One region of the Streptococcus thermophilus genome, then DNA from elsewhere that is predicted to be linked to it. Evidence: predicted binding sites of a transcription regulator. Region 1 holds the regulator's gene; the other holds the start of a gene.
What was found. The regulator HrcA, encoded in region 1, represses chaperone genes, less so after heat shock. The targets are predictions, from matches to a motif close to TTAGCACTCNNNNNNNNNGAGTGCTAA.
Positions count from the first base shown of each region.

Region 1 (15,767 bases):
TGAAGATAATCCATTTATGGCAGGTGCCTTCCACGGTGTTGGTGAGGCTGACGTTGTAATCAATGTTGGGGTTTCAGGTCCTGGTGTTGTGCAACGTGCTGTTGAGAAGGTTCCAGGTGAAAGTTTTGATGTTTTAGCTGAAACAGTTAAGAAAACTGCCTTTAAAATCACACGTGTAGGGCAGTTGGTTGGTCAAATGGCTAGCGAACGTCTAGGTGTCGAGTTTGGTATTGTAGACTTGTCTCTTGCACCAACTCCAGCAGTAGGTGATTCGGTAGCTCGTGTACTTGAAGCCATGGGGCTTGAAGTTGTTGGTACGCATGGTACTACTGCGGCTCTAGCTCTTCTTAATGACCAGGTTAAAAAAGGTGGTATCATGGCATGTAACCAGGTCGGCGGTTTGTCAGGTGCCTTTATCCCTGTTTCTGAAGATGAAGGAATGATTGCAGCAGTTCAATCTGGGCATATCAACCTTGAAAAATTAGAAGCCATGACGGCTATCTGTTCTGTTGGTCTAGACATGATTGCCGTTCCAGCTGATACGCCAGATACAACAATTGCGGCCATGATTGCCGATGAAGCGGCTATTGGTGTCATTAATCAGAAAACAACAGCTGTTCGTATTATTCCTTATGGTAAGGAAGGGGACATGTTGGAACTTGGAGGTCTTCTTGGTTATGCACCAGTAATGAAGGTAAACAAAGCTTCATCGGCTGACTTCATTGCGCGTGGTGGCCAAATCCCAGCCCCTGTTCACAGCTTTAAAAACTAAACGGATGATAAGTGCTTTACCGGATTGGTAAGGCATTTTCTGATGATTTCGCTAGCTAGATAGTCAGGTGGATTTGTGCTATAATGAGTTCAAAATGACGGAAAGAAGGAGGAGTCATGAGTAAGGTTAAGTTATATATCGCGAGACACGGCAAGACTATGTTTAACACTATTGGTCGTGTCCAAGGTTGGTCTGATAGCCCTTTGACCCCGTTCGGTGAAGAAGGAATTCGTGAGCTGGGAGTAGGTCTGAAAGCGGCAGGTATCCCGTTCAAATCTGCTTATTCTAGTGATTCAGGTCGAGCTATTCAGACCATGGACATCATTTTACGTGAGATGGGTTTGGAAACTATTCCTTATAAACGTGACAAACGTATTCGTGAGTGGTGTTTTGGTAGTTTTGAGGGTGGCTATGATGGCGAGCTTTTTTATGGTGTGTTGCCGAGAACAGCTGCTTTTCAAGGTAAGAATATACATGATGTAACTTATCCTGAGCTTGCCCAGAGTATCCTTGATGTAGATACGGCTGGTTGGGCAGAATCTTGGGAAGTTCTCAGAAAACGTATTATAGAAGGTTTTACAGCTATTGCAGAGGATCTTGAAAGATCCGGTGGTGGTGATGCTTTCGTCGTTAGTCACAGTATGACCATTGCAACTTTTGCTTGGTTAATGGATCCTTCTGTCGAGCATCCTCCATTGGACAACGGTTCGGTTACTGTCGTTGCTTATGAAAATGGTAAATTCACATTGGAAACACTTGGTGATATGACTTATCGTCAGGTTGGACGAGAGATAATAGAAAAAAGACAATGGTAAAAGATAGCTATCCAAGTCGCCGTCAGGCGAAAAAACAAACCAATTGGTATTTGGTTATCAGTGGCGTCTTGACTGTAATTCTTTTAGTTACAGCAGGACTTTATTCAGTATTTGGTGTCAGTCGTACGGTCCAACAAACCAATGGATCGTCAGTAACAAAAAATAGTAAGGAAGTTACCGATTCGACTCAAAGCAAGGATACAAAAGGACTACCTGATGTATCGCCTAAAGACTGGAAATTGCTTTTGGTAAATCGAGATAATAAGTCTAAAGAGCTTAATCCTGAGCTTGCTAACGTAGATGGTGTTTCTGTAGATGCGAGAATTGCGAAAAATGTTGAAGAATTTTTAGCAGCAGCTCAAGAAATTAATCCAAGCTATCATTTGATTTCGGGTTATCGTAGTGTTGCTTATCAGACAGAACTTTATAACAGTTATGTTCGGCAGGAAATGGCTGATGATCCGACTTTGACAGAGTCCCAGGCTGAGAAGAAGGTTCAGACTTATTCACAACCACCAGGTGCTAGTGAGCATCAGACAGGTCTTGCGATTGACATGAGTACTGTAGACAGCTTAGATGAAGCAGATCCAGCTACTGTGGCTAAGGTCAAAAAAATAGCGCCAAAGTATGGCTTTGTTCTTCGTTTCCCAGATGGTAAGACATCGTCAACAGGTGTGGGGTATGAAGATTGGCATTTCCGCTACGTTGGTAAAGAATCAGCAGAGTACATGACTGCACATAATCTTACTTTGGAAGAATATCTGGTACTATTAAAGGAGAAAGCTAAGTGAGACGACGTTTTAAACTAAAAGCCTTTATAATCTTAGTTGCTGTTTTCGCTTTAGGGATTCTCTTACCGCTGATTCGTCATGCATCTACAGCTGATAATGCTCGTACGGTAAAGGTTGCCTATACGCAGAAAGGGTTTATTGAAAACTTAGCGCCAACAGCACAAAAAATGTCTAAAAACTATGGTGTCCCTGCGTCGATTCTCCTTAGCCAAGCCGCATATGAGTCGAACTATGGTTGTAGTCTCTTATCTGTTAAATACCATAATATCTACAGTCTCCCTGCTCGGCCAGGACAAGAACATATCTATCTAAAGGATAATGTTTATAGTAAAGGCAAATGGCAATATCAAAAAGTAGATTTTGCAGTTTTTAGAGACTGGTCAAGTTCTATGTCATCTTATCTAGAAGAACTGCACCAAGGTAGATGGGGAGAATCAACCTATAAAGAGGTGGCAGGAACTACGAGTTATAAAGTTGCGGCAGAAAAGCTACAAGCTGCAGGTTTTAATAGTGATCCTGATTACGCTAAACATCTTATTTCTATTATTGAGACCTATAATTTGGTAAAATATGATCGCTGAGATTAGAACACCCCTAAGGGTGTTTTTAATGTTTCTAGGTCTCTAGATGTATTTTTAGCACTCTTTCAAAAAGAGTGCTAATTTTTTTGTTTTTTGGGTTGACATGTTTAAGTTTAGGTGTATAATAGAATCATAAGTTAGCAGTCGTTATATGAGAGTGCTAATAAATAGAAATGAGGTGACATCGTGATTACGCAAAGGCAAAACGCTATTTTGAATTTGATAGTTGAGATGTTCACTCGTACACATGAACCAGTTTGTTCTAAAGCATTACAAGACTCAATTGATTCAAGTTCAGCGACCATTCGTAATGACATGGCTAAGTTAGAAAAGATGGGTTATCTTGAGAAAGCTCATATCTCTAGTGGACGCATGCCAAGCCGAGCAGGTTTCCAGTATTTTGTTGCTAATTCTTTGAATCTTGATACGATTGATGAACAAGATGTTTACCAAGTCGTCAAGGCCTTCGACTTTGAAGCTTTTAAACTTGAAGATATCTTGGATGCGGCGGCAAAGCTGCTGGCAGAAATGACAGGATACACAGCAGTGATTCAAGATGTGGAACCGACCAGACAGCGTCTGACAGGATTTGAAATTGTTCAGCTGTCTAATCATGATGCGTTGGCAGTTCTGACTCTAGATGAATCTAAGCCGGTGACAGTTCAGTTTGCCATTCCAAAGAATTTCTTGTCAAGCGATTTGGAAATTTTTCATAAGCTTGTTCAAGGACGGTTTTTAGGAAATACTGTCTTAGATATCCATTACCGATTGAGAACAGAGACTCCTCAGATTGTGCAAAAGTATTTTAAGATAACAGATAATGTTTTAGATTTGTTTGACTATATCTTTTCACACCTCTTTAAGGAACTGATTTTTATAGAAGGTAAGGTTGCATCACTGGCCTATGCTGATTTGAACACTTATCAATTTTTGGATAATCCACAACATGTGGCTCTTGCGCTTCGATCAGCTATCTCCGATGATGAAGTGACCAAAATTTCGGTCGCAGAATCAACTGAAGAAGCTCTTGAAAATGTCACGGTTATGAGTCATAAATTCTTGATCCCCTATCGTGGGATGGCACTCATGCATGTGATTGGACCCATTGAAATGGATTATCGTCGCATGGTTAGTTTAGTCAACGTTATCAGTCGAGTTCTGGTTATGAAACTAACGGATTATTACCGTTATCTCAATAGCAACCATTACGAAGTTTTCTTAAGCCGTAACGTTTTAAAAAATATAGAAAGAGGTGAATGCCTTGACTGAAGATATTAAAAAAGAAGAAGTAAAAGAAGAGGAAGCTACCGAGACAAGTGAAGAAGTTGTAGAAGAAACAAAGGAAACTTCTGAGCTTGAAGAAGCTCAAGCGCGTGCAGAGGAGTTTGAAAATAAATACCTTCGTGCCCATGCAGAGATGCAAAATATTCAACGCCGTGCTAAAGAAGAACATCAACAATTACAAAAGTATCGTAGCCAAGATTTAGCAAAAGCAATCTTGCCAGCACTTGATAACATTGAACGTGCTCTTGCTGTTGAAGGATTGACTGATGATGTTAAAAAAGGTTTGGAAATGATACAGGAAAGTTTGATAAATGCTCTTAAAGAGGAAGGAATCGAAGAAATCGCAGCAGACGGCGAGTTCAATCACAACTTCCATATGGCTATTCAAACCATTCCTGCAGATGATGAGCATCCGGCGGATACCATCGCACAAGTCTTCCAAAAAGGCTACAAACTCCATGACCGCATCCTACGCCCAGCCATGGTAGTAGTATACAAAGAGAACTAAAAAAACCTTGTCCGAAACGACAATAAACTATGAGAGAAAAGATAAGAGGCAAGCCGAAGGTTTGCAAAAAGAAATATCAGAAAAGAAGAAAAAGCTTAAAAAAAGATTAGAAAAAGCTTAAGGAGATAAAACATATGTCTAAAATTATTGGTATTGACTTAGGTACAACAAACTCAGCAGTTGCAGTTCTTGAAGGAACTGAACCAAAAATCATCGCTAACCCAGAAGGAAATCGTACAACTCCATCTGTAGTTTCATTCAAAAATGGTGAAATCATCATTGGTGATGCTGCAAAACGTCAAGCAGTCACAAACCCAGATACAGTAATCTCTATCAAATCTAAGATGGGTACTTCTGAAAAAGTTTCTGCTAACGGCAAAGAATACACTCCACAAGAAATCTCAGCAATGATCCTTCAGTACTTGAAAAGTTATGCTGAAGAATACCTCGGTGAAAAAGTAACCAAGGCTGTCATCACAGTTCCAGCTTACTTTAACGATGCTCAACGTCAAGCAACTAAAGATGCTGGTAAAATCGCTGGTCTTGAAGTAGAACGTATCGTCAACGAACCAACTGCAGCAGCGCTTGCTTATGGTTTGGACAAGACTGACAAAGAAGAAAAAATCTTGGTCTTTGACCTTGGTGGTGGTACATTCGACGTATCTATCCTTGAACTCGGTGATGGTGTCTTTGATGTATTGGCTACTGCAGGGGACAATAAACTTGGTGGTGATGACTTTGACCAAAAAATTATCGATTACATGGTTGAAGAATTCAAGAAAGAAAACGGCATCGACTTGTCAACAGACAAGATGGCTCTTCAACGTTTGAAAGACGCAGCAGAAAAAGCTAAGAAAGACCTTTCAGGTGTAACTTCAACACAAATCAGCTTGCCGTTCATCACGGCTGGTGAAGCTGGACCCCTTCACTTGGAAATGACTTTGACTCGTGCCAAATTTGATGATTTGACTCGTGACCTTGTAGAACGTACTAAAACTCCAGTTCGTCAAGCCCTTTCAGATGCAGGTTTAAGCTTGTCAGACATTGACGAAGTCATCCTTGTTGGTGGTTCAACTCGTATCCCAGCTGTTGTAGAAGCAGTTAAGGCTGAAACTGGTAAAGAACCAAACAAATCAGTAAACCCTGATGAAGTAGTTGCTATGGGTGCTGCTATCCAAGGTGGTGTGATCTCTGGTGATGTGAAAGACGTTGTCCTTCTTGACGTAACACCGTTGTCACTTGGGATCGAAACAATGGGTGGCGTCTTCACAAAACTCATCGAACGTAACACAACAATTCCAACATCTAAATCACAAGTCTTCTCAACTGCAGCAGATAATCAACCAGCCGTTGATATCCACGTTCTTCAAGGTGAACGCCCGATGGCAGCAGATAACAAGACTCTTGGACGTTTCCAATTGACTGATATCCCAGCTGCACCTCGTGGTGTCCCACAAATCGAAGTAACATTTGACATTGATAAGAACGGTATCGTATCTGTTAAAGCGAAAGATCTTGGAACTCAAAAAGAACAAACAATTGTCATCCAATCTAATTCAGGTTTGACTGATGAAGAAATTGAAAGAATGATGAAAGATGCTGAAGCAAATGCTGAAGCAGATGCAAAACGTAAAGCAGAAGTAGAACTTCGTAACGAAGTCGACCAAGCTATCTTTGCCACTGAAAAAACAATTAAAGAAACAGAAGGTAAAGGCTTTGATACAGAACGTGATGCTGCCAAATCAGCACTTGATGAGCTTAAGAAAGCTCAAGAATCAGGTGATCTTGATGACATGAAGGCTAAATTGGAAGCTCTTAACGAAAAAGCCCAAGCCTTGGCAGTTAAACTCTACGAACAAGCAGCAGCGGCACAACAAGCTCAAGCAGGAGCAGAAGGCGCACAAGCAGCAGATAACTCAGGCGACGATGTCGTAGACGGAGAGTTTACTGAAAAGTAAGATGTAAAGACTGTTAAAATCTCACAGTGAAAATAGGAAATCAGGCGAAGAAGCTTTAGTTTCTAGAAAGAATTGCACCTAAAGGTAGCCTTATATGTAGTTCGCTAAAGCGAAGACTGCTACGTCTCTTTTTCACACAGAAGTTAAGGTGTGCTCAATTCAACCTTACGAGTTCAAAAACAAAGCATAAGAAGAAATCCAGAGGTTGCAAACCAGCCTCTGTTTTTCGCTAAAATAAGTGAAGTGAATATAATGTATATTTTACTTCGTTTCGTAACAAATAAAATAGAAAGGATCAAAGAGTGTTCGTCGTTGAACACGGGCTAAGGAATAAGCCAAAAAGATAGATGGTTTTGAGGGACCAGTAGTCCATCTTCGAAACTATTACTTTGGCTTTCTCCATTAGATGCCCTTTGTATCTTAAATTATGAACAATACCGAATATTACGATCGTCTTGGGTTATCTAAGGATGCCTCTCAAGACGAAATTAAACGTGCCTATCGTAAGCTGTCTAAAAAATACCACCCAGATATCAATAAAGAACCGGGTGCGGAAGAAAAATATAAAGAGATTCTAGAGGCCTATGAAACTCTAAGTGATGCCCAAAAACGTGCAGCCTATGACCAATACGGACCAGACGGTGCGAACGGCTTTGGTGGCCAAGGTAGCTTTGGTGGCTTTGATGGTGGTGCAGGCTTCGGAGGTTTTGAGGATATCTTCTCGAGCTTCTTTGGTGGCGGTGCTACTCGCAATCCAAATGCTCCTCGTCAAGGAGACGACCTTCAGTATCGTGTCAACCTAAGTTTCGAAGAGGCTGTTTTTGGTGCTGAAAAAGAAATTCACTACAATCGTGAAGTGACGTGTAAGACATGTTCAGGATCTGGTGCTAAACCTGGGACAAGTCCTGTAACCTGTGGTCGCTGTCATGGTCATGGGGTTATCAATGTTGATACACAAACACCACTTGGTATGATGCGTCGTCAAGTAACCTGTGACGTCTGTCACGGAACAGGTCAAGAAATCAAGGATCCTTGTCCAACTTGTCGTGGAACAGGTCGTGAAAAACAAAGCCATACAGTATCTGTTAAGATTCCAGCGGGTGTTGAAACAGGTCAACAAATCCGTCTTGCAGGCCAAGGTGAAGCTGGTTTCAACGGTGGTCCTTATGGAGACCTCTTTGTAGTCATCAATGTTAATCCAAGCGATAAATTTACTCGTGATGGATCGACAATTTACTATACACTTAACATTTCTTTTGTCCAAGCAGCTCTTGGTGATACTGTTGAAGTACCTACCGTTCACGGTAATGTTGAGATGGTTATTCCAGCGGGTACTCAAACAGGTAAAACTTTCCGTCTAAAAGGAAAGGGAGCACCACGTCTTCGTGGAGGTTCACAAGGGGATCAACTCGTTACTGTCAAGATTGTAACTCCTACGAAGCTGAATGATGCTCAAAAAGAAGCTCTCCTTGCATTCGCAAAAGCAAGTGGTGATGAAAAGGTTGCACCACAGAAAAAAGGATTTTTTGACAAAGTAAAAGATGTTTTGGAGGATTTATAAAGAAAGGACGCTAAAAGCGTCTTTTTCTTTATTTTGGAAGCTGTATGGGGTCAGTTGGTGATTGACATACTTTTTATCCTTAAAGAAATCTGATATGATAATTTTATGGTTAGATATAAAGCGACAATTTCTTATGATGGAACACTTTTTTCAGGTTTTCAAAGACAACCAAATGCTCGTTCTATTCAAGAAGAGATTGAAAAGACTCTTTTGCGGCTAAATAGTGGTACTCCTGTAACTGTACACGGGGCAGGCCGAACAGATGCTGGTGTTCATGCTTATGGACAAGTTATCCACTTTGATTTACCTCGGGAGAGGGATCCAGAGAAGCTGCGTTTTGGTTTAGATACACAGTGTCCAGATGATATTGACATTGTTAGTATCGAGCTTGTATCGGAGGAATTCCATGCACGTTATAGTAAACATATTAAAACCTATGAATTCCTAGTAGATGCAGGGCGACCTAAGAACCCCATGATGCGTAATTATGCTGTCCACTATCCCTACCATCTAAGTCTAGCTCTTATGCAAGAGGCTGCTATGGAATTGGTTGGCACACATGATTTTACAGGCTTCACAGCTTCAGGGACCTCTGTAGAAAATAAAGTGCGTACAATTACCCAGGCAAGTGTATCTATCGATGAGAAAACTGGGTTTTATGTCTTTACTTTTTCTGGGAATGGCTTTCTTTATAAGCAAGTTAGAAATATGGTTGGAACATTATTGAAAATTGGAAATGGACGCATGCCAGTTTCGCAAGTGAAGACCGTGTTGGAAAGTCGTGACCGCAATCTTGCGGGACCAACCGCAGCAGGTAATGGTTTATATTTGAAGGAGATACGATATGAGTGATGAATTGGTATTAGCGATTTCAGGGAATGATATTTTTAGTGGTGGCGGGCTTCATGCGGATTTAGCGACATTTACAACTAATAAACAAAATGGCTTTGTAGCTATTACCTGTCTAACAGCTATGACTGAGAATGGTTTTGAAGTTATTCCAATCGATAGTAAGGCATTTAAACAACAACTTGACTCACTAAAAGATGTTCCTTTCTCAGCAATAAAAATTGGTTTATTACCTAATGTTGAAATTGCGGAATTAACCTTAGACTTTGTTAAAAAATGTCCAGAAATTCCAATTGTATTGGATCCTGTTCTAGTTTGCAAGGAGACACATGACGTTGAGGTTTCACAGCTACGTGATGAATTGGTTAAATTCTTCCCTTATGTTACAGTCATTACTCCAAATCTCCCAGAAGTAGAACTTCTTATTGACAAAAGAATACATACTATTGATGATATGAAGCTTGCAGCTAGTTGCTTAAAAGAATTGGGTGCTAAGAATGTCGTTGTAAAAGGTGGCAACCGTCTAGATGGTAATAAAGCATTAGATGTTCTATACAATGGAAAAGAATACAAAATATTTGAGAAACCTGTTCTAGATAAAAATAATACAGGGGCAGGATGTACATTTGCTTCCAGCATAGCCAGTGAATTAGTCAAAGGATTTTCAGAAACGGAAGCTGTAGCCAATGCTAAGGTCTTTGTTTTTGAATCAATTAAACAGTCGAATGAATATGGAGTCGTTCAATATGCAAAATAAGAAAATAAAAAAACTAACGTTATTAGCCATTCTAACGGCTTTATCAGTAACCTTTGGGTTTGTAGCGAAAATTCCAACTCCAACAGGACTATTGACTTTGGTAGATGCAGGGATTTACTTCACAGCCTTCTACCTTGGTAAGAAAGAGGGAGCTCTTGTAGGAGGTTTATCTGCTTTTTTGATTGATCTCTTATCATCTGCTCCTCAATGGATGTTCATAAGTCTATTTATTCATGGTGTACAAGGCTATTTTGCAGGGCTAAAAGGTGGCTACCGTCCCCTAGGTCTACTACTAGCCACTGTTGTAATGGTTGGTGGCTATGCCCTTTCTTCGGTATTTATGTACGGAACAGGAGCTTCAATCGCAGAGTTGGTTCCTAATTTTTGTCAGAATGGTTTAGGCATTGTAATTGGTTGGCTATTATATCAAGCGTTCAAAAGAGTTCAATCAAATAAATGACAACAGATTTGTGATAAGCCTCTTGACAGCTATCCAAAAGGGTGCTAAGATATAAAAGTTGTCTTAAGTGATTTGTCTCTAACTCGTAAAGGTTCTAAAACTTTTAAAAAAGCTATTGACAAGTTTAAGAAGGGATGATAATATAAAAAAGCTGTTTCGCGAGAGACGGCCAGCACGAAGAAGAGAAAAAAACTTCAAAAAAAAGTGTTGACAAGCTATTCTATCTTTGCTAGAATATAGAAGTTGTCTCAAGAGAGGCAAAGACCTTTGAGAACTGAATAAGAAACCAAGTGCAGGGTTATGATAGAAGAATTATAACCTGTCAATTTACAAGAATAAATCGTCAGACGACGGTAATGAGTTAACGCTCGAACAATTATTAAAGTATTAATGAGAGTTTGATCCTGGCTCAGGACGAACGCTGGCGGCGTGCCTAATACATGCAAGTAGAACGCTGAAGAGAGGAGCTTGCTCTTCTTGGATGAGTTGCGAACGGGTGAGTAACGCGTAGGTAACCTGCCTTGTAGCGGGGGATAACTATTGGAAACGATAGCTAATACCGCATAACAATGGATGACACATGTCATTTATTTGAAAGGGGCAATTGCTCCACTACAAGATGGACCTGCGTTGTATTAGCTAGTAGGTGAGGTAATGGCTCACCTAGGCGACGATACATAGCCGACCTGAGAGGGTGATCGGCCACACTGGGACTGAGACACGGCCCAGACTCCTACGGGAGGCAGCAGTAGGGAATCTTCGGCAATGGGGGCAACCCTGACCGAGCAACGCCGCGTGAGTGAAGAAGGTTTTCGGATCGTAAAGCTCTGTTGTAAGTCAAGAACGGGTGTGAGAGTGGAAAGTTCACACTGTGACGGTAGCTTACCAGAAAGGGACGGCTAACTACGTGCCAGCAGCCGCGGTAATACGTAGGTCCCGAGCGTTGTCCGGATTTATTGGGCGTAAAGCGAGCGCAGGCGGTTTGATAAGTCTGAAGTTAAAGGCTGTGGCTCAACCATAGTTCGCTTTGGAAACTGTCAAACTTGAGTGCAGAAGGGGAGAGTGGAATTCCATGTGTAGCGGTGAAATGCGTAGATATATGGAGGAACACCGGTGGCGAAAGCGGCTCTCTGGTCTGTAACTGACGCTGAGGCTCGAAAGCGTGGGGAGCGAACAGGATTAGATACCCTGGTAGTCCACGCCGTAAACGATGAGTGCTAGGTGTTGGATCCTTTCCGGGATTCAGTGCCGCAGCTAACGCATTAAGCACTCCGCCTGGGGAGTACGACCGCAAGGTTGAAACTCAAAGGAATTGACGGGGGCCCGCACAAGCGGTGGAGCATGTGGTTTAATTCGAAGCAACGCGAAGAACCTTACCAGGTCTTGACATCCCGATGCTATTTCTAGAGATAGAAAGTTACTTCGGTACATCGGTGACAGGTGGTGCATGGTTGTCGTCAGCTCGTGTCGTGAGATGTTGGGTTAAGTCCCGCAACGAGCGCAACCCCTATTGTTAGTTGCCATCATTCAGTTGGGCACTCTAGCGAGACTGCCGGTAATAAACCGGAGGAAGGTGGGGATGACGTCAAATCATCATGCCCCTTATGACCTGGGCTACACACGTGCTACAATGGTTGGTACAACGAGTTGCGAGTCGGTGACGGCGAGCTAATCTCTTAAAGCCAATCTCAGTTCGGATTGTAGGCTGCAACTCGCCTACATGAAGTCGGAATCGCTAGTAATCGCGGATCAGCACGCCGCGGTGAATACGTTCCCGGGCCTTGTACACACCGCCCGTCACACCACGAGAGTTTGTAACACCCGAAGTCGGTGAGGTAACCTTTTGGAGCCAGCCGCCTAAGGTGGGACAGATGATTGGGGTGAAGTCGTAACAAGGTAGCCGTATCGGAAGGTGCGGCTGGATCACCTCCTTTCTAAGGAAAAACGGAATGTACTTGAGTTTCTTATTTAGTTTTGAGAGGTCTTGTGGGGCCTTAGCTCAGCTGGGAGAGCGCCTGCTTTGCACGCAGGAGGTCAGCGGTTCGATCCCGCTAGGCTCCATTGAATCGAAAGATTCAAGTATTGTCCATTGAAAATTGAATATCTATATCAAATTCCATATGTAAGTAATTACATATAGATAGTAACAAGAAAATAAACCGAAACGCTGTGAATATTTAATGAGTTAGGTCGAAAGGCCAAAAATAAGGTTAAGTTAATAAGGGCGCACGGTGGATGCCTTGGCACTAGAAGCCGATGAAGGACGTGACTAACGACGAAATGCTTTGGGGAGCTGTAAGTGAGCAATGATCCAGAGATGTCCGAATGGGGGAACCCGGCAGGTAATGCCTGTCACTCATTACTGTTAAGGTAATGTAGAGGAAGACGCAGTGAACTGAAACATCTAAGTAGCTGTAGGAAGAGAAAGCAAAAGCGATTGCCTTAGTAGCGGCGAGCGAAACGGCAAGAGGGCAAACCGAAGAGTTTACTCTTCGGGGTTGTAGGACTGCAACGTGGACTTAAAGATTATAGAAGAACTACCTGGGAAGGTAGGCCAAAGAGAGTAATAGCCTCGTATTCGAAATAGTCTTTATACCTAGCAGTATCCTGAGTACGGCGAGACACGAGAAATCTCGTCGGAATCTGGGAGGACCATCTCCCAACCCTAAATACTCTTTAGTGACCGATAGTGAACCAGTACCGTGAGGGAAAGGTGAAAAGCACCCCGGGAGGGGAGTGAAATAGAACCTGAAACCGTGTGCCTACAACAAGTTCGAGCCCGTTAATGGGTGAGAGCGTGCCTTTTGTAGAATGAACCGGCGAGTTACGATATGATGCGAGGTTAAGTTGAAGAGACGGAGCCGTAGGGAAACCGAGTCTTAATAGGGCGCATTAGTATCATGTCGTAGACCCGAAACCATGTGACCTACCCATGAGCAGGTTGAAGGTGAGGTAAAACTCACTGGAGGACCGAACCAGGGCACGTTGAAAAGTGCTTGGATGACTTGTGGGTAGCGGAGAAATTCCAAACGAACTTGGAGATAGCTGGTTCTCTCCGAAATAGCTTTAGGGCTAGCGTCGATGTTAAGTCTCTTGGAGGTAGAGCACTGTTTGGGTGAGGGGTCCATCCCGGATTACCAATCTCAGATAAACTCCGAATGCCAATGAGATATAATCGGCAGTCAGACTGCGAGTGCTAAGATCCGTAGTCGAAAGGGAAACAGCCCAGACCACCAGCTAAGGTCCCAAAATATATGTTAAGTGGAAAAGGATGTGGGGTTGCACAGACAACTAGGATGTTAGCTTAGAAGCAGCTATTCATTCAAAGAGTGCGTAATAGCTCACTAGTCGAGTGACCCTGCGCCGAAAATGTACCGGGGCTAAAACATATTACCGAAGCTGTGGATACCTTTATAGGTATGGTAGGAGAGCGTTCTATGTGCGAAGAAGGTGTACCGTGAGGAGTGCTGGAGCGCATAGAAGTGAGAATGCCGGTATGAGTAGCGAAAGACAGGTGAGAATCCTGTCCACCGTAAGACTAAGGTTTCCAGGGGAAGGCTCGTCCGCCCTGGGTTAGTCGGGACCTAAGGAGAGACCGAAAGGTGTATCCGATGGACAACAGGTTGATATTCCTGTACTAGAGTATATAGTGATGGAAGGACGCAGTAGGCTAACTAAACCAGACGATTGGAAGTGTCTGGCCAAGCAGTGAGGTGTGATATGAGTCAAATGCTTATATCTTTAACATTGAGCTGTGATGGGGAGCGAAGTTTAGTAGCGAAGTTAGTGATGTCACACTGCCGAGAAAAGCTTCTAGCGTTAATTATACTCTACCCGTACCGCAAACCGACACAGGTAGTCGAGGCGAGTAGCCTCAGGTGAGCGAGAGAACTCTCGTTAAGGAACTCGGCAAAATGGCCCCGTAACTTCGGGAGAAGGGGCGCTGACTGATGGTCAGCCGCAGTGAATAGGCCCAAGCAACTGTTTATCAAAAACACAGCTCTCTGCTAAATCGTAAGATGATGTATAGGGGGTGACGCCTGCCCGGTGCTGGAAGGTTAAGAGGAGTGCTTAGCGTAAGCGAAGGCATGAATTGAAGCCCCAGTAAACGGCGGCCGTAACTATAACGGTCCTAAGGTAGCGAAATTCCTTGTCGGGTAAGTTCCGACCCGCACGAAAGGCGTAATGATTTGGGCACTGTCTCAACGAGAGACTCGGTGAAATTTTAGTACCTGTGAAGATGCAGGTTACCCGCGACAGGACGGAAAGACCCCATGGAGCTTTACTGCAGTTTGATATTGAGTATCTGTACCACATGTACAGGATAGGTAGGAGCCTATGACCTCGGGACGCCAGTTTCGAGTGAGGCGTTGTTGGGATACTACCCTTGTGTTATGGCTACTCTAACCCAGATAGGTTATCCCTATCGGAGACAGTGTCTGACGGGCAGTTTGACTGGGGCGGTCGCCTCCTAAAAGGTAACGGAGGCGCCCAAAGGTTCCCTCAGAATGGTTGGAAATCATTCGCAGAGTGTAAAGGTATAAGGGAGCTTGACTGCGAGAGCTACAACTCGAGCAGGGACGAAAGTCGGGCTTAGTGATCCGGTGGTTCCGTATGGAAGGGCCATCGCTCAACGGATAAAAGCTACCCTGGGGATAACAGGCTTATCTCCCCCAAGAGTTCACATCGACGGGGAGGTTTGGCACCTCGATGTCGGCTCGTCGCATCCTGGGGCTGTAGTCGGTCCCAAGGGTTGGGCTGTTCGCCCATTAAAGCGGCACGCGAGCTGGGTTCAGAACGTCGTGAGACAGTTCGGTCCCTATCCGTCGCGGGCGTAGGAAATTTGAGAGGATCTGCTCCTAGTACGAGAGGACCAGAGTGGACTTACCGCTGGTGTACCAGTTGTTCTGCCAAGAGCATCGCTGGGTAGCTATGTAGGGAAGGGATAAACGCTGAAAGCATCTAAGTGTGAAGCCCACCTCAAGATGAGATTTCCCATGATTTTATATCAGTAAGAGCCCTGAGAGATGATCAGGTTGATAGGTTAGAAGTGGAAGTGTGGTGACACATGTAGCGGACTAATACTAATAGCTCGAGGACTTATCCAACGAAAGTAACTGAGATATATTGACAACGATTTGGTTTCTTGATACAGTATAGATATTCAATTTTGAGTTGAGAATACTCAGAGTTAAGTGACGATAGCCTAGGAGATACACCTGTTCCCATGCCGAACACAGAAGTTAAGCCCTAGTACGCCTGATGTAGTTGGGGGTTGCCCCCTGTTAGATACGGTAGTCGCTTAGCCTTTATCCGCCATAGCTCAGTTGGTAGTAGCGCATGACTGTTAATCATGATGTCGTAGGTTCGAGTCCTACTGGCGGAGTATAATTTTTTAAGCTAGACATTGTCTAGCTTTTTTGGCTCTTTG
Region 1 is NZ_CP038020.1:486,483-502,249, forward strand. Features, by position in the region: gene E3C75_RS02670 (PFL family protein) at 1-772, shown strand, start outside; gene E3C75_RS02675 (histidine phosphatase family protein) at 889-1,587, shown strand; gene E3C75_RS02680 (M15 family metallopeptidase) at 1,581-2,378, shown strand; gene E3C75_RS02685 (glycoside hydrolase family 73 protein) at 2,375-2,959, shown strand; gene hrcA (heat-inducible transcriptional repressor HrcA) at 3,146-4,228, shown strand; gene grpE (nucleotide exchange factor GrpE) at 4,221-4,751, shown strand; gene dnaK (molecular chaperone DnaK) at 4,886-6,709, shown strand; gene dnaJ (molecular chaperone DnaJ) at 7,137-8,270, shown strand; gene truA (tRNA pseudouridine(38-40) synthase TruA) at 8,376-9,122, shown strand; gene E3C75_RS02715 (bifunctional hydroxymethylpyrimidine kinase/phosphomethylpyrimidine kinase) at 9,115-9,876, shown strand; gene E3C75_RS02720 (ECF transporter S component) at 9,866-10,336, shown strand; rRNA gene E3C75_RS02725 (16S ribosomal RNA) at 10,723-12,270, shown strand; tRNA gene E3C75_RS02730 (tRNA-Ala) at 12,325-12,397, shown strand; rRNA gene E3C75_RS02735 (23S ribosomal RNA) at 12,545-15,444, shown strand; rRNA gene rrf (5S ribosomal RNA) at 15,528-15,643, shown strand; tRNA gene E3C75_RS02745 (tRNA-Asn) at 15,649-15,722, shown strand.

Region 2 (15,767 bases), 130 kb from region 1:
GTCCCTTTCCTCTAACTCTTTTAACTTTTTTAGGTAGGCCACCTCGGTACGTAAGCGTTCATTCTCCTCTTGGAGTCGCTCTAGTTCTGTCATTTATTCCCAAGTTTTCTTACGTTTACGTCCCATTTTAGGCGGTCTCCCTCTTGTTTTCTCAACAATAGTATACCCATTTTTCTTGTATTGTGCTATCCAATTAGGCAACATTCCACCACTTGGAAGACAATAATCAAGACTTACACTTTTTTGTGAACGACCTTCAAGTAGCACTTTATCAATCATTTCTTGTTTTAATTCTGGTGAATAGTAACAATTCTTACCTTTCTTGATAATTTCTATTCCGTAACGTTCAATCAATCTCGTCATATATCTTAATCCAGAAGCATCCACACCAAATCGTTTTGAAAGTTGGTTGAAGGTTTGACCTTGATTTCTCAATTCATATATTTGAACTTTATCTTCATAAGTTAGTTTCATAATAAAAACACCTCAAAAGTTAGATTTTTTCTGTCTAACTTTTGGGGTGCAGTTCATTTCTCGACTTCTCCTAGGTTTTTTTCTTTCTTAAATCTTAGTAACCCATCATTCCTGGATCCATAGCTGGCGCTGCTGGAGCCTTTTGTTCAGGTTTGTCGGCAACGACTGCTTCTGTTGTCAAGATAAGACTAGCTACTGAAGCAGCATTTTGAAGGGCTGAACGTGTTACCTTAACTGGGTCAATGATTCCTGATTCAACCATATCTACCCATTCGCCATTGGCAGCGTTAAATCCTGTACCAACTGGGCTATTCTTCAATTTATCAATGATAACTGAACCTTCATAACCGGCATTATAAGCAATTTGACGAACAGGTTCTTCCAAGGCACGGAGGACAATATTACGTCCTGTAGCATCGTCACCTTCAAGATCAAGTTCAGCAACCTTAGCAATGACGTTAACTAGGGCTGTACCACCACCAGCTACTATACCTTCTTCAACAGCGGCACGAGTAGCATTGAGAGCATCTTCGATACGAAGTTTCATTTCTTTAAGAGCTGTTTCTGTGGCTGCACCAACCTTAATAACTGCAACACCACCTGACAATTTAGCCAAACGCTCTTGAAGTTTTTCACGGTCAAATTCAGATGTTGTTGTTTCCAATTGAGATTTAATGAGCTTAACACGGTTAGCAATTGCTTCTGCGCTTCCTGCTCCTTCAACGATAACTGTACTATCCTTATCCACAGTTACTTTCGAAGCCTGACCAAGTGATTCCATAGTTGCATCCTTAAGTTCAAGACCAAGATCCTCAGTAATAACAGTTGCTCCAGTCAATACAGCAATGTCTTCCAACATCGCTTTACGACGGTCACCAAAGCCAGGCGCCTTAACAGCAACGACATTGAAGGTTCCACGAATTTTGTTAAGAACAAGTGTTGGAAGAGCTTCACCAGTCACGTCGTCAGCAATAATCAAAAGTGGACGACTGGTCTTAAGCACTTCTTCCAAGAGTGGAAGAACATCTTGGATATTTGAAATTTTCTTGTCAGTCACAAGAATAAATGGATTTTCAAGATCTGCGACCATTTTTTCATTATCAGTAACCATGTACTGAGAAAGATATCCACGGTCAAATTGCATACCTTCAACCACTTCGAGTTCTGTCTCCATACCACGAGACTCTTCAATAGTGATAACACCATCATTACCAACGCGTTCCATTGCTTCTGAAATGTATTCACCAACTTTTTCAGAGCGAGATGAAACCGCAGCAACTTGAGCAATAGCTTCCTTATTAGCAACTGGTTGAGCAATGACTTTAAGCTCTTCCACAGCTGCAGCTACAGCTGCTTCAATCCCACGACGGATACCGATTGGATTAGCACCAGCTGTTACATTTTTTAGCCCCTCACGAACAATAGCTTGTGTCAAAACAGTGGCTGTAGTTGTTCCGTCACCGGCAATATCATTAGTTTTTGAAGCCACTTCGCTGACGAGCTTGGCACCCATATTTTCAAAATGATCTTCAAGTTCAATTTCTTTAGCAATTGTCACACCATCATTAGTGATAAGTGGTGAACCAAAAGCCTTTTCCAAAACAACATTACGACCTTTAGGGCCAAGCGTTACCTTAACGGTATCAGCTAAAGTATCAACACCACGAACCATTGCTGCACGTGCATCTGATGAAAATTTAATATCTTTTGCCATAATTACTCACTCCTTCTTTATCTTAATTTATATCTGATTAGCAAGAATTTAAGCTAGGACTGCTAAAATATCTGCTTCACGGATAATTGAAACGGAATCTTCTCCGTCTTTAACACTGACACCTGTACCATTTTCAACAAGGACCTTATCGCCTACTGCAACACTAGGTGCAATCAATTCCCCAGTAAGAGTACGGGTACCTTCACCTACCGCCAAGACCTCTGCAGTCTTAGTTGTTTCATGACTAGCTCCTGCCAATACAAAGCCACTAGCTGTTTTTTCTTCTGTTTCTTCAAAACGGACGATGATACGATCGCCCAATGGTTTTAATGCCATACCAATTACCTCCAAAAATGTTATTTAGATTAGCAACGTTTAAAATGTTGTTTTAGCACTCACGATAGACAACTGCTAATCTATATTTTCATTTTAGCACTTAGTCAAAAATAGTCAAGAAAAAACTATCCAAAATCTAAACTTTGGATAGTTTTTTTCTATTATATTAACCGAGTACCAAGGCATCGTCATTGAGAACTTGTCCACTATTTTTGTGGAAGAGGGCCATAAGCTCTGCAACAGTGAGGTTTTTCTTTTTTTCACCTTGCACATCTACGACGATCTTACCATGATAGAGCATAACTAAACGGTTTCCATATTCGATAGCATGTTCCATATTGTGGGTAATCATAAGAGTTGTCAACTTTTGTTCTTCAACAATCTTACGCGTCAAATTCATGACCATGTCACTTGTCTTAGGATCCAGTGCTGCTGTATGTTCATCTAGCAGCAAAATCTTTGGACGAACCAAGGTCGCCATAGCAAGCGTCAAGGCCTGACGTTGTCCACCTGACAAGAAATTAGCATCAGTCTTCATACGATTCTCAAGACCAAGACCAAGATCTACCAAGGCTTCCTTGAATATTTGACGTTCACTTTCAGTGATAGACTTTTTAAAGAAGCTACGTTTCTTGCCACGACGATAGGCGATTGCCATATTTTCTTCGATAGAAAGGTTTGTCGCTGTACCCATTCGAGAATCTTGGAAAACACGGCTAATGTCTTTAGAGCGCTCATCTACAGATGCTTTCTTAATAGATTGACCGTCCAACAAGATATCCCCCTCATCAATGCTGAGAACACCAGCAATTGAATTCATCAAGGTTGACTTACCAGCACCGTTTCCCCCGATGACAGAGATAAAATCTCCCTGTTCAATGTCGAGATCTAAACCACGCAGGACGTGATTTTCATTGACTGTGCCTTTTTCAAAGGTTTTATGAATCTGTTGTAAACTAAGTAAAGCCACTACTTATCACCTCCTGGAGTCAAGGATTTGTTAGGATTGATTTTCAATTTTTGTCGTACTTCAGGCACATAAAGGATGATAGCAAGCAAGATAGCTGAAGCTAATTTCAGCATTTGAGCATCAACGTTCATGGCAAGGATCATAACCAAGACCAAACGGTAGAGAACAGCTCCGACAACAATTGACCAAAGACGTTTGCCAAGTGGTAAATACTTAACGATAACCTCAGCCAAGATGATTGCAGCCAAGCCATTTACGATTGTACCTGTACCCATATTCATATCCGCATAGCCATTATTTTGAGCTAGGAGAGCACCTGATAGGGCAATCAAACCATTGGAAATCATGTAACCAAGAATCTTCATACGATCAACCTTGATACCATTAGCTTCTCCCATGGCAAGATTATCACCTGTTGCACGAAGAGCAAGTCCAACCTGTGTATTAAGGAGAACAACCAACATAAACACTACAAGACTAACGAAGATTAGTCCTAATAGAATCACACCACTCAGCTTAGACAATCCAAGCCCCATCACCATAGTCACTAGCGTATTATGTCCTGAAAGAGAGATATTGGCACTTCCGAGAACCAAAAGGTTAACTGAATAGAGCCCTGTTAGGGTAATAATCCCTGTTAATAGTGCTGGTATCTTCATTTTCGTATGCATAAAGCCAGACACAGCACCTGCAAACATACCAGCTACAAAACCACCTAGAGTTGCAAAGATTGGGTTGATACCACGGATAATCATGATAGTTGTCGTTGCAGCACCAAGTGGAAAGGCTCCCTCAGCTGTCAAATCGGCAAGGTCCAAAATACGGAAGGTAATGAAGACCCCAATAGCCATAATCGCCCAGAGAAGTCCCTGAGAAATGGATGTTAGAACAACATTTGAAAAGCCATTCTTAGATGACTTATTCACCTTAAGCTTAATGACACCCTTATCTTTTTTGGCAATCGGTTTGTCATCTTTCGTTGATACTTTAGATTCCTCATCACTAATGCTAGAAACATCAATGCCAAGTTCTTTAGCCATATCATGATTAACCACAACATTTAGAGTTTTAGGGTACTCCGCATCAATGTCCTTAACTTTCTCACCTCGCAGAACACGACCTGCTAACTTACCTGTTTGACGACCAAGCGCTTCATAGTTGGTTCCATAAGTGAATAGGACACCTTTTTCTACACTACCAGCATCACTACCAACAACAGGAACTTTAGTCTCTTTAGAAAGGTCTACCAAGGTATTAATGGCACTAACAATGGTATTGTCAGTCGGAATAAAAATGACTTCGGTCTGACTCATCAAGCTTTTGGCTGTATCTTGAATATCGTTGGTTGATGAAATCCCCTTAATAACCGTTTCAATACCAGCTTCCTTAAAGTATCTCTTGGCTTCTTCAACCTGAACTTCTGAGTTACGCTCACTGGTCGTATACATAATCCCAACTTTTTTAGTGTTTGGAAAGACCTTTTTCAACAATTCAACCTGTTTATTGATAGGAGACATGTCACTTGTCCCCGTCACATTTCCACCAACATTGTCCATAGATTTAACCAACTTAGCTGAGACAGGATCCGTCACTGCCGTAAAGAGAATTGGCTTACCTTTTGTCAAACTGCTTAATGACTGAGCTGCTGGGGTTGCGATAGCCAACATGACATCATTATCTTCAATAAGCGACTGAGAAATCGTCTGCAAGTTAGACTGATCTCCTTGTGCATTCTGATAATCGATTTTAATGTTCCTACCATCGACATACCCTTCCTCTTTGAGTTCTTCAATGAACCCTTTACGTGTCGCTGACAAGGAAGGATGCTCTACATATTGGAGAACACCGATGTGAACTAAATCTTTGTTAGAAGCATTGGAGCATGCAACCAAGATGGCAGCTGTTATAACAGCCATCATACTGACCAAGAATTTCTTCATCTTGTACACCTCTGTTTTTTTATTTTATCTATTTCCAATTTCCTTTTATGTTCTTCTGAAGCATTGGAGGCACAGGGAAAACAACAGTTTCATTGCCCATGAAAAATCCTCAAGTCTTCAAGAGCATCCCCAAGTGATACAATCACTTTATTTATCACGTCAAAAGTAAGCTAAATCTTGCTGTTTAAAGAACAATTCTAGCTTAGAATGAGAAATTAAAAATAGACCACGGCATGGAAAAACCAGCCAGGACAGACCCAACTGGTTCTCTGCATCTTGACTAGCACAAGCTAGCTTATGTCACCGGTTAGACCTCTTCATCTAATCGGCTAATCCATCACAAAATGCTTTAGCTTCATAGATACAAACTTATTGACGCTTGTATCTTGAAACACAAACGCCCTATCTAAAGAAACTAAAGTAATAACAAGCTTTAAGATTTCCCCAGTGGGTAGATTTGTCAAGCATGTAATGCCTCCGTAGTTAAGATAGATTTAAGTTTACACTATTTAGACAATTCTGTCAAATTGGAATTTATCTCCTTTTTCTCAATTAATCTTTGTCGTTTAAAAAGAAAAATCTCTTCCCGCCTCTGCAAGAAAAGATTTTTTAGTATTAAGCATCTTGTTCAGTTGTTAAGATAGCAAGTGTTTCAATCAAATTATCTGCGTTCACTTCAATAGTGTCACCAGTTGCCTTGATTTTAACTTCGACAATACCTTCACTTGCCTTTTTACCAACCGTCACACGAATTGGAAGCCCGATAAGGTCACTATCAGAGAATTTAGAACCAACACGCTCATTACGGTCATCTATCAAAACATCGTAACCTTCAGCCGCAAGAGCAGCTTCCAAACGATCTGTCAATGCATTAGCTTCCTCGTCCTTTGTGTTAACTGTAATCAAGTGAACATCATAAGGTGCCAATTCTTTAGGGAAATTAATACCCCAAGCATAACGGTATTGACCTTTTGGTGTTTTGTTGACAAAGAGACGTGCATGTTGCTCAATAACAGCTGATAAGATACGGCTTACACCGATACCGTAACATCCCATGATAATTGGAACTGCGCGACCATTTTCGTCAAGAACGTTAGCACCCATACTTTCAGAGTAACGTGTACCAAGTTTAAAGATATGACCAATCTCGATACCACGCGCAAACTGAAGGACACCTTGACCGTCTGGCGAAATCTCACCTTCTTTAACTTTACGAATATCCACGTATTCTGCCTTGAAGTCACGCTCTGGGTTAACCCCTGTCAAGTGATAACCATCTTCATTGGCTCCAACAACAGCATTAGCCACGTCTTGAACCTTACGGTCTGCAATGATACGAACATTTTCAGGAAGATTAACTGGACCAAGAGAACCGAAGTTAGCACCAAAGACTTGACGCGCTTCATCTTCTGTAGCTGGTTTAAGGAAGTCAGCTGCAAGGTAGTTTTTCAACTTCACATCGTTAACTTGATCATTACCAACAAGAAGAGCCACTACTGGTTCGTCATCAGCAGTGAAAAGCAAAGTCTTAATCGTTTGTTCTTCTGGAATATTCAAGAAAGCAGCGACATCGTCAATTGACTTGCAACCTGGTGTTTCGACTCGTGAAACTTCTTCTTGAGTCACAACCTTAGTCGCTGGTGTGAAGGCGTTTGTTGCCATCTCAAGGTTAGCTGCATAACTTGACTCTGTAGAATATGCAATCGTATCTTCACCAGATACCAACCACGATGTCAATTCATTCTTGATTTCTTCCATGACATCTTCTGGAATCTCATCCAATGAAGCAATTGACTTATCAAGAACTACCCAACGATTAAGGTCCGTACGCTCAGGAGTGACAGCCATAAATTCTTGGGAATCCTTACCACCCATAGCACCACCATCACCGATGATAGCCTTAAACTCAAGGCCAGCACGTGTAAAGATAGCTTCATAGGCCTTACGATAGTCTTCGTAAGTTACATCCAAATCTTCGTAGTTTTGGTGGAAACTATAAGCATCCTTCATGATAAATTCACGCGTACGAAGAAGACCATTACGAGGACGTTTTTCATCACGATATTTAGATTGGATTTGATAAAGGTTAAGTGGCAATTGTTTGTATGATTTAACCGCATCACGAACCAAGACTGTAAAAGTTTCTTCGTGAGTTGGACCGAGAATAAAGTCAGATTTATCACGATTTTTTAGTTTATAAAGGTCTTCACCATAAGTTTCATAACGACCAGATTCACGCCACAAATCTGCTGTCAAAAGCGCTGGCGCCAACATTTCAACCGCACCGATTTTTTCAAACTCCTCACGCATGATGGTTTTAAATTTCTCGATAGCACGATTTGCCAATGGCATATAAGCATAAATACCAGCAGAGACCTGACGCACGTAACCCGCACGTACCATAAGGGCATGACTAATAACTTGAGCATCACTTGGCATTTCACGAAGTGTTGGAATCAACATTTTACTTTGTTTCATTATTTACATACTAAGGAGGCTAGCCCGTGGGTCAAGTTCCTTAGACTTCCTTTCATTTCTTTGTTTCTAATTAAAAGAAAGCACGCATAATATCATTCCAAGTTACTGCAATCATAAGGACAACCATGACCGCAACACCTGCGAGTGTGATATAGCTTTCAATTTCTTGATTAAGTGGTTTACGACGAATAGCTTCAATAATATTCATAACAATTTTACCACCGTCAAGGGCTGGAATTGGAATAAGATTGAAAATCCCTAAGTTGATAGAGAGCATTCCCATAAGGTCAAGAATGGAAATTAACCCACTTTCAGAGGCTTGTGCAGACATCTGGAACATAGCAACCGGTCCACCAAGCTTGTTCAAGCTAAAGTTGGTAATGAGCCCTTTGAGCGTAGCGAGGATTGCCGTCGCACCTTCCCAAGCCATTTGGAAACCACCAAAAATCTTATCTTTAAGACCTGTCTTTAAGACAGGAGAGACACCTAAAAAGTAGCTCCCTTGGCTCTCTTGGGGTTTAACAGAAATAGTTTCTTCCTGACCATTACTTCTCTTAACCGTCACAGAAAGGCTGTCGCCTTTCGAGAATTTTTGGGTATTCTCTCTCAACGCTTCTTTCAAGCTGTCCCAGTCAGTAACCTTGTCCTTGTTAATGTCCACGATGGCATCACCAGTTTTCAAACCTGACACCTGGGCAGCACCACCATTAGCCACCTGGATAAGGTTGGTCGACGTATCTTGAACACCACCTTGAACAAAGGCAAGGATAATAAAGACCAAGACCCCAAGAATAAAGTTGTTCATAGGACCAGCAAAATTGGTAATTAAACGTCCCCAAATGCTAGCATTTTGATATTGGACATCTTTAGGAGCAATACGAAGCTCCGTACCGTCTTCCTCAACGATAGTGGCATCATGGTCAACCTCATAGGTCTTGGTCTCACCTAGGACAAGACCTGTAATAGTTAACTTATCTTCCAAATCATAGGCAGTAACGTTCATAGGCAAAGCCGTCTGGTCAACCTGACGATCTGAAAGATTGATACGTCTCACTTTGCCATCTTTTCCAAGCGTTAGGCTAGCAGGACTCCCCGTTTTAATCTCAGTTGTATCTTCACCCCAACCAGCCATACGCACATAACCACCCAAAGGAAGGATACGAATAGTATAAACGGTACCATCCTTACCAGTGTGTGCAAAAATTTTAGGACCCATCCCAATGGCAAATTCACGCACCAGAATGCCTGATCGTTTGGCAAAGAAGAAATGGCCAAACTCATGGAAGACGACAATCACACAGAAAATCAGTAAAAAAGTAATAATAGCTTTCATTTAGACACCACCACCCTTAAAAAAGTCCTAGTAAGTGCATGATTGGGAAAACGAAAATCCAGCTATCACAACGGTCTAATATGCCACCGTGTCCAGGAATAAGGTTACCTGAGTCTTTAACACCAAAGTGTCGTTTAATAGCTGATTCAACCAAGTCACCAAATTGACCGAAGATACTAAAGAGAATCGTACAGATAAGCAACCAGAAGAAACTATGGGGTGCATAGACATTATGATTAATCAACCCAAAGAGTAGTGCTACAATGATTGCTGATAAGATACCACCAACACTACCTTCAATGGTTTTATTAGGTGATACTTTTGGCAATAACTTTTTTTGACCAAATCGACGACCAAAGAGATAGGCACCAATGTCCGTCGCCCAAACAATGAAGAGGGCAAATAAAACTTTTTCCCAGCTATCCAAACGTGCTGCAATGAGATTTTGGAAACCAAAACCAACATAAAAGGCAGAAGTGATTGGATATACCGCATCATCAAAAGAATAGTGGTCGCTATTAAGTACAGTTCCTGCTAAAATCAAAAAAGAAATAATGGCAAAACCTGTCACACTGGCATCTGTTGGAAGACTGTTAAAATAATGGTCAATGGGCACTACTAAAATAAAGGCTGCCAACATAGACAAAACACCTTCGATAGAGAATATCTCCAAGTGCTTCATCCGAAGCATCTCAGACACTGCAACCATGGCCATAGCCCCAACCAAAAGCTGGAAAGGAAGACCACCGATAAAGAGCAATGGGAGGAAAATGGCTGCTGCCACACCCCCACCAATTAAACGTTCTTGCATGAGAGGTCCTTTCTAGACACCACCGAAGCGACGGTGACGTTTATTGTAGTTAGAGATAGCTTGATGTAGTCCCTGCTGATCAAAGTCTGGCCAGAAAACATCTGTGAAGTAAAACTCACTATAGGCAGATTGCCAAGGCAAGAAATTACTAAGACGAAGTTCGCCACTCGTACGGATAATTAAATCTGGATCACGATAAAGGTATGGCAGCTTATCTGTCATCAAATGCTTAGCAATGAGGTCTTCATCAATAGCTTCAGGTCTGAGTCTCCCTATTTCAACCTCTTTAGCAATAGCTTGAACAGCCGATACAATCTCCGCACGACCACCGTAGTTCAATGCAAAATTGAGTATCAAACCGGAATTATGTTTCGTCTGCTCTACTGCCTTTTCAAGAGCATCTAAGGTTTCCTTAGGTAGGCGACTATTATCTCCGATTGTCAAAATGCGAACATTGTTTTTGTCTAATTCTGGTACATACTTGTTAAAAAATTCAACTGGCAAATTCATGATAAATTTAACTTCATCTTGTGGACGTGACCAGTTTTCAGTTGAGAAAGCATAGACTGTCAATACCTTAACTCCAAGTTGTGACGCTTCGATGGTTACCTTTTGCAAGGCATCCATCCCAGCCTTATGTCCCATCACACGCGGTTGTAGACGCTTTTTAGCCCAACGGCCATTTCCATCCATAATAATACCGATATGGTTAGGAATATTGTCTAAAACCTCTTGATGAGATTTTTTTCTAAATTTAAACATGAAATATCCTCTAAATATAGTTTATCCTTTATTCTACCACATTTTTAAGGGTTCTGAACAGTGTTTAATACCAAGGAGATTAGAATATGCAAAAAGACCAGGATTTAACCTAGCCTAAAATACACATCTTACTTTTCATCAGCAGACTCAATTGCTGAATCTTCTTCAACAATTGTCTCTTTAACAGTCTCTGCTGTTTCTGTACTTGGTGCTGGCGTGATCACTTTCATGATTGAACGGCTCAAGTCAAAAGTCAAGAAAACACCTTCCGCATCCAAGACGATACGATTATTTTCTTTATCAATTTCGTCAACAATGGCAATCAAACCACCAATTGTTTCGACTTCCGCACCCTTAGCGAGACCTGCAAAACGAACTTCTTGAGCCTTCGCCTGACGGCGACGGCTAAACACCACATAACCAACAATTGCAACAGCATAAATGACCAACAATAGCATCATATTCATATTTCGTGTTCCTCCAATAATTCACTTGGCTTCTACTATATCAGATTACGTCAGGACAAGCAAGGTAAATCCTTAACCAGACCACAGAAAAACACTTTCTACAAGACAGAAAATGTTTAATGAGATTACATATCTGCTACGTTGTGATAAACCTTTTGAACATCATCATCCGCTTCAAGAGCATCAATAAGTCCTTTGAACGTCTCAAGGTCTTCACCTTCAAGAGTAACCTCAGTTTGTGGAATCATTTCAAGTTCTGTCACTTGGAACTCTTCCTGACCGTTAGCACGGAGAGCTTCCAACGCCTTGTGAAGGTCAGTTGGTTCTGTGTAAACAGTGATTGTTCCATCTTCTGCTTCTACATCTTCAACGTCTACATCTGCTTCAAGCAATTGCTCAAAGATAGCATCTGCGTCTTCGCCAGCAAATACAATGACACCTTTTTTATCAAACATGTATGATACTGAACCTGAAGCACCCATATTACCACCATTTTTACCAAATGCAGTACGTACATTGGCAGCTGTACGGTTAACGTTTGAAGTTAAAGTATCTACAATGATCATAGAACCGTTAGGTCCAAATCCCTCATAACGCCCCTCAACGAAAGTTTCATCTGTGTTACCTTTAGCCTTATCAATAGCCTTATCAATAACATGTTTTGGCACTTGCGCTTGTTTAGCACGTTCCAAAACAAATTTCAAAGCTGAGTTTGACTCTGGATCTGGTTCACCTTGTTTAGCAGCTACATAGATTTCAACACCAAACTTAGCATAAATCTTTGAGTTAGCACCATCTTTAGCAGTTTTCTTAGCAACAATATTAGCCCATTTACGTCCCATTGGATTCACCTCTTCTAAGAGATGTTATAACATCTCTGATTTGTTTTTTTCTTTTTTGAAAATAGCAGAACCCGCTAAATTCACAATCCCTTACATTATAGCACTTTGACTGCCGTTAGTAAAATTGAAATAAAGACGAAGTGCTAATAACAGAAAAAAGACCAGCCAAAGCTGATCCTATCTGAGAATTACAAGCGAGCGTTAAGTTCTGGTCCAAGTTCTTCAAATCCTGGTTTACCAAGAAGGGCGAACATATTTTTCTTGTAAGCTTCTACACCTGGTTGGTTAAATGGATTAACAGCATTCAAGTATCCTGAAAGTGCGATAGCAAGCTCAAAGAAGTAGATGATATAACCCAATGTAAAGGCATCTTGTTCAGGGATAGTAATGAACATGTTAGGCACGTCACCATCTGTATGAGCAAGAAGAACACCGTCTGTTGCTTTCTTGTTAACAAAGTCAACATCTTTGCCTTGGAGGTAACCCAGTCCATCAAGGTCTTCAGCCAATTCAGGAATAACAACGTTTTTACGTGGTTTGTCTACACGAACAACAGTTTCAAATAGATTACGTGTACCTTCTTGGATAAATTGGCCAAGAGAGTGCAAGTCAGTTGAGAAGTTTGCTGAGGTTGGGTAGATACCTCTTTGGTCTTTACCTTCTGACTCACCAGCCAATTGTTTCCACCACTCAGCGAAGTATTGAAGTGATGGTTCGTAGTTTGCCAAGATTTCAGTTGTGTAACCTTTACGGTAAAGGATGTTACGAATTGCAGCGTATTGGTAAGCTTCATTTTCAGAGATTTTAGATGAAGAGTACTCTTTACGTGCAGCGTTAGCACCTTCCATGAGGGCTTTGATATCAGCCCCTGAAACTGCAATTGGCAATAGACCTACAGCTGTCAATACTGAGAAGCGTCCACCGATATCATCTGGAACAACAAATGTTTCCCAACCGTTAGCGTCTGCTTCAACCTTAACAGCACCTTTTTGGCGGTCAGTTGTTGCGTAGATACGTTTGTTAGCTTCTTCTTGACCGTATTTCTTAACAAGAAGTTCCTTGAACAAACGGAAAGCGATAGCTGGTTCAGTTGTTGTTCCTGATTTAGAGATAACGTTAACTGAGAAATCTTTACCTTCAACATACTCAAGCAAGTCAGCGAGGTAAGTTGATGAAATAGAGTTCCCAGCATAAACGATTTGTGGTGCTTTACGTTCTTCTTTTGTTTGAAGGTTAGCAAAGTGATTGTTCAAGAAGTCAATAGCTGCTTTGGCACCAAGGTAAGAACCACCGATACCGATAACAACCAAAACGTCGCTTTCTTCTTTGATTTTTTCAGCAGCTTTCAAAATACGATCAAACTCTTCACGATCGTAGTTCTCTGGAAGGTCACGCCATCCAAGGAAGTCAGCACCTGGGCCTGTTCCTTTGCGGATCATTTCGTCTGCTACTGTTACTTGTGCTTGAAGGTTATCTACTTCGTGTGGTGCTACAAATTTATCCAAAACTTTTGAATAGTCAAATGTAATATGAGCCATTAGTCTCTCCTTATAAAAATTCAATTACAGCTTCTAGTTTACTCTTTTATTTATCTTTTGACAATGTTTTTTTACCCTCATTAGATCATGATAGGTTACAGTTACTATTTAAATGTAAGGTCCTGCTTCAAGGCCATAATGATCACTTACTAGAGGTTGATTGTTCCCATCAAAAATGACACTAAGGCGATTTAGTGCCCACTCTTGGCTTGCAAAAACATAGTCAATACGTAAAGGTTCTTCATTACCTTTCCAACCATCGATACCAGGTCCAACTGTATAGCTTCCATTTGTTTTTTGAGCCACTTGGAAGCTATCCTGAAGTTTGAGCGGACTGGCTAATATTGTTTGGTAACCTTCTCGACCTGCTGGGTTATTAAAGTCCCCTGCTAGGATAAGAGGTTTGCCAATAGATTGGAAACGTTCCTCAATGCGTGCCCACTCTTCTTGGAAACCTTTATCCCACCATGAAAGATGGACACTAGCAACAGCAACTTCTCGGCCATCTACAGTCGTCTCAGCCACTGCCACACGGCGTGTATGATAGTCTGTTGGATCATCGACATCTGAAACTAAAATTTCGCTAGCTGTCAATGGTTGGCGTGACAAGACAGCAACACCTTCATTAAGGTGGTCATAACCAATGTGATTATAAGCCCACGTCCAATGATATTGAAGTCCCTCTTCAGCTAATTTTTCCACAAGCAAACGGACAAAGTGATCTTGGTGGATTGATGTTGCTGATGGTAGCACATGATAGTAAGCATCCGTTTCTACAGCTGCCGTCTCTATTTCCTGATTAACTTCTTGGAAACAAATGATATCATATTGAGCCTTAAGGATTTGTTCCTTTAGGGTTTGGAATTTTCCTTCTGCATCTTCTTCCATCCAACTATGGGTATTTAAGGTTAGAAATTTCATAATCTTATCCTTTATCTGACACTTACATATAGAAATGACAACAAGGTCTTTTACAAACAAGACAGCCCCTGGGCTGTCTGCTTGATTATTATTTAACAAATTAAAGTTCTACTTTTGCAACTGGAGCATTAGCTGCCAATTTTCCTGTATGTTCTACTTTAACTGATTTAATCGAGTCTGTATTGGTGAAGACAACTACTGTTGAAGTTTCACGTCCAGCTTCACGGATAGCTGCAAGATCTGCTTCCACTAAGAGATCACCAGCAGCAACAGTTTGTCCTTCAGTAACTTTAACCTCAAATGGTTTACCTTCAAGACTAACAGTATCAAGTCCTATGTGAACCAAAACTTCAAGTCCATTATCTGATACCAAACCAAGAGCATGTTTAGTTGGGAAGATGCATGAAACTTTACCAGCTAATGGAGAAACAATCTTACCGTTTTCTGGTTCTACAGCGAAACCATCACCCATCATTCTTTGTGAAAATACTGGATCTTTTACATCTTCAATGTTGATAACTTGACCGTCTGCAACTGAGTGAACATCTTCAGTCACACCTTTGAATTGAGCTTCTGCTTTTTGAACAGCAGTCACTTGACTTGGAAGTGTTTCAGGGATAACTTCACCTGAATCAAGTACGTCTTGGATATCAGATTTCAAGATGTCAGCTTTAGGACCGTAGATATCTTGGACACCTTGGCCTTTAATAACAAGACCCATAGCACCTTCAGCTTTCCATTGTTCTTCAGTTCCGACTTTTTCAGCATTTTTAACAGTAACACGGAGACGAGTCATACATGCGTCAACATCGACATTGTTAGCACGTCCACCAAGAAGGTTGATGATGTTTATAACTTGTGAGCTTGCTGAGCTTGTTCCAGCACCTGCTGATCCAGCAGATTCTGAAGAATCGTCATTTTGTTCGTAGTTACCATTACGTCCTGGTGTTGCGTAATCAAATTTCTTAATCATGAAGTTTACAATGAAGAACATGATAACACCAAAGAGTACAGTTACCCAAATGAAGTTAATGATATCCATCGCCAAACCAGCGTTAATAGCGAGAGGTGTACGTGTCAAGAATTCGATAGAACCGAATGAGTGAACACGGAGGTCAACGATGTCAGCCATTGCAAAGGCAGCACCTTGTACAAATGCGTAAATGATGTAAAGTGGAGTA
Region 2 is NZ_CP038020.1:619,928-635,694, reverse strand. Features, by position in the region: partial or broken gene E3C75_RS11240 (IS3 family transposase) at 1-474, opposite strand, end outside; gene groL (chaperonin GroEL) at 569-2,188, opposite strand; gene groES (co-chaperone GroES) at 2,237-2,524, opposite strand; gene E3C75_RS03335 (ABC transporter ATP-binding protein) at 2,691-3,494, opposite strand; gene E3C75_RS03330 (ABC transporter substrate binding protein) at 3,494-5,434, opposite strand; gene E3C75_RS03325 (proline--tRNA ligase) at 6,050-7,912, opposite strand; gene rseP (RIP metalloprotease RseP) at 7,983-9,245, opposite strand; gene E3C75_RS03315 (phosphatidate cytidylyltransferase) at 9,262-10,056, opposite strand; gene E3C75_RS03310 (undecaprenyl pyrophosphate synthase) at 10,069-10,818, opposite strand; gene E3C75_RS03305 (preprotein translocase subunit YajC) at 10,947-11,285, opposite strand; gene E3C75_RS03300 (YebC/PmpR family DNA-binding transcriptional regulator) at 11,411-12,127, opposite strand; gene E3C75_RS03295 (glucose-6-phosphate isomerase) at 12,316-13,665, opposite strand; gene E3C75_RS03290 (endonuclease/exonuclease/phosphatase family protein) at 13,774-14,586, opposite strand; partial or broken gene E3C75_RS03285 (PTS transporter subunit IIBC) at 14,687-15,767, opposite strand, start outside.
Region 2: a site for HrcA is predicted at 2,577-2,603, ahead of groES (co-chaperone GroES). Genes of this name have one in related genera too.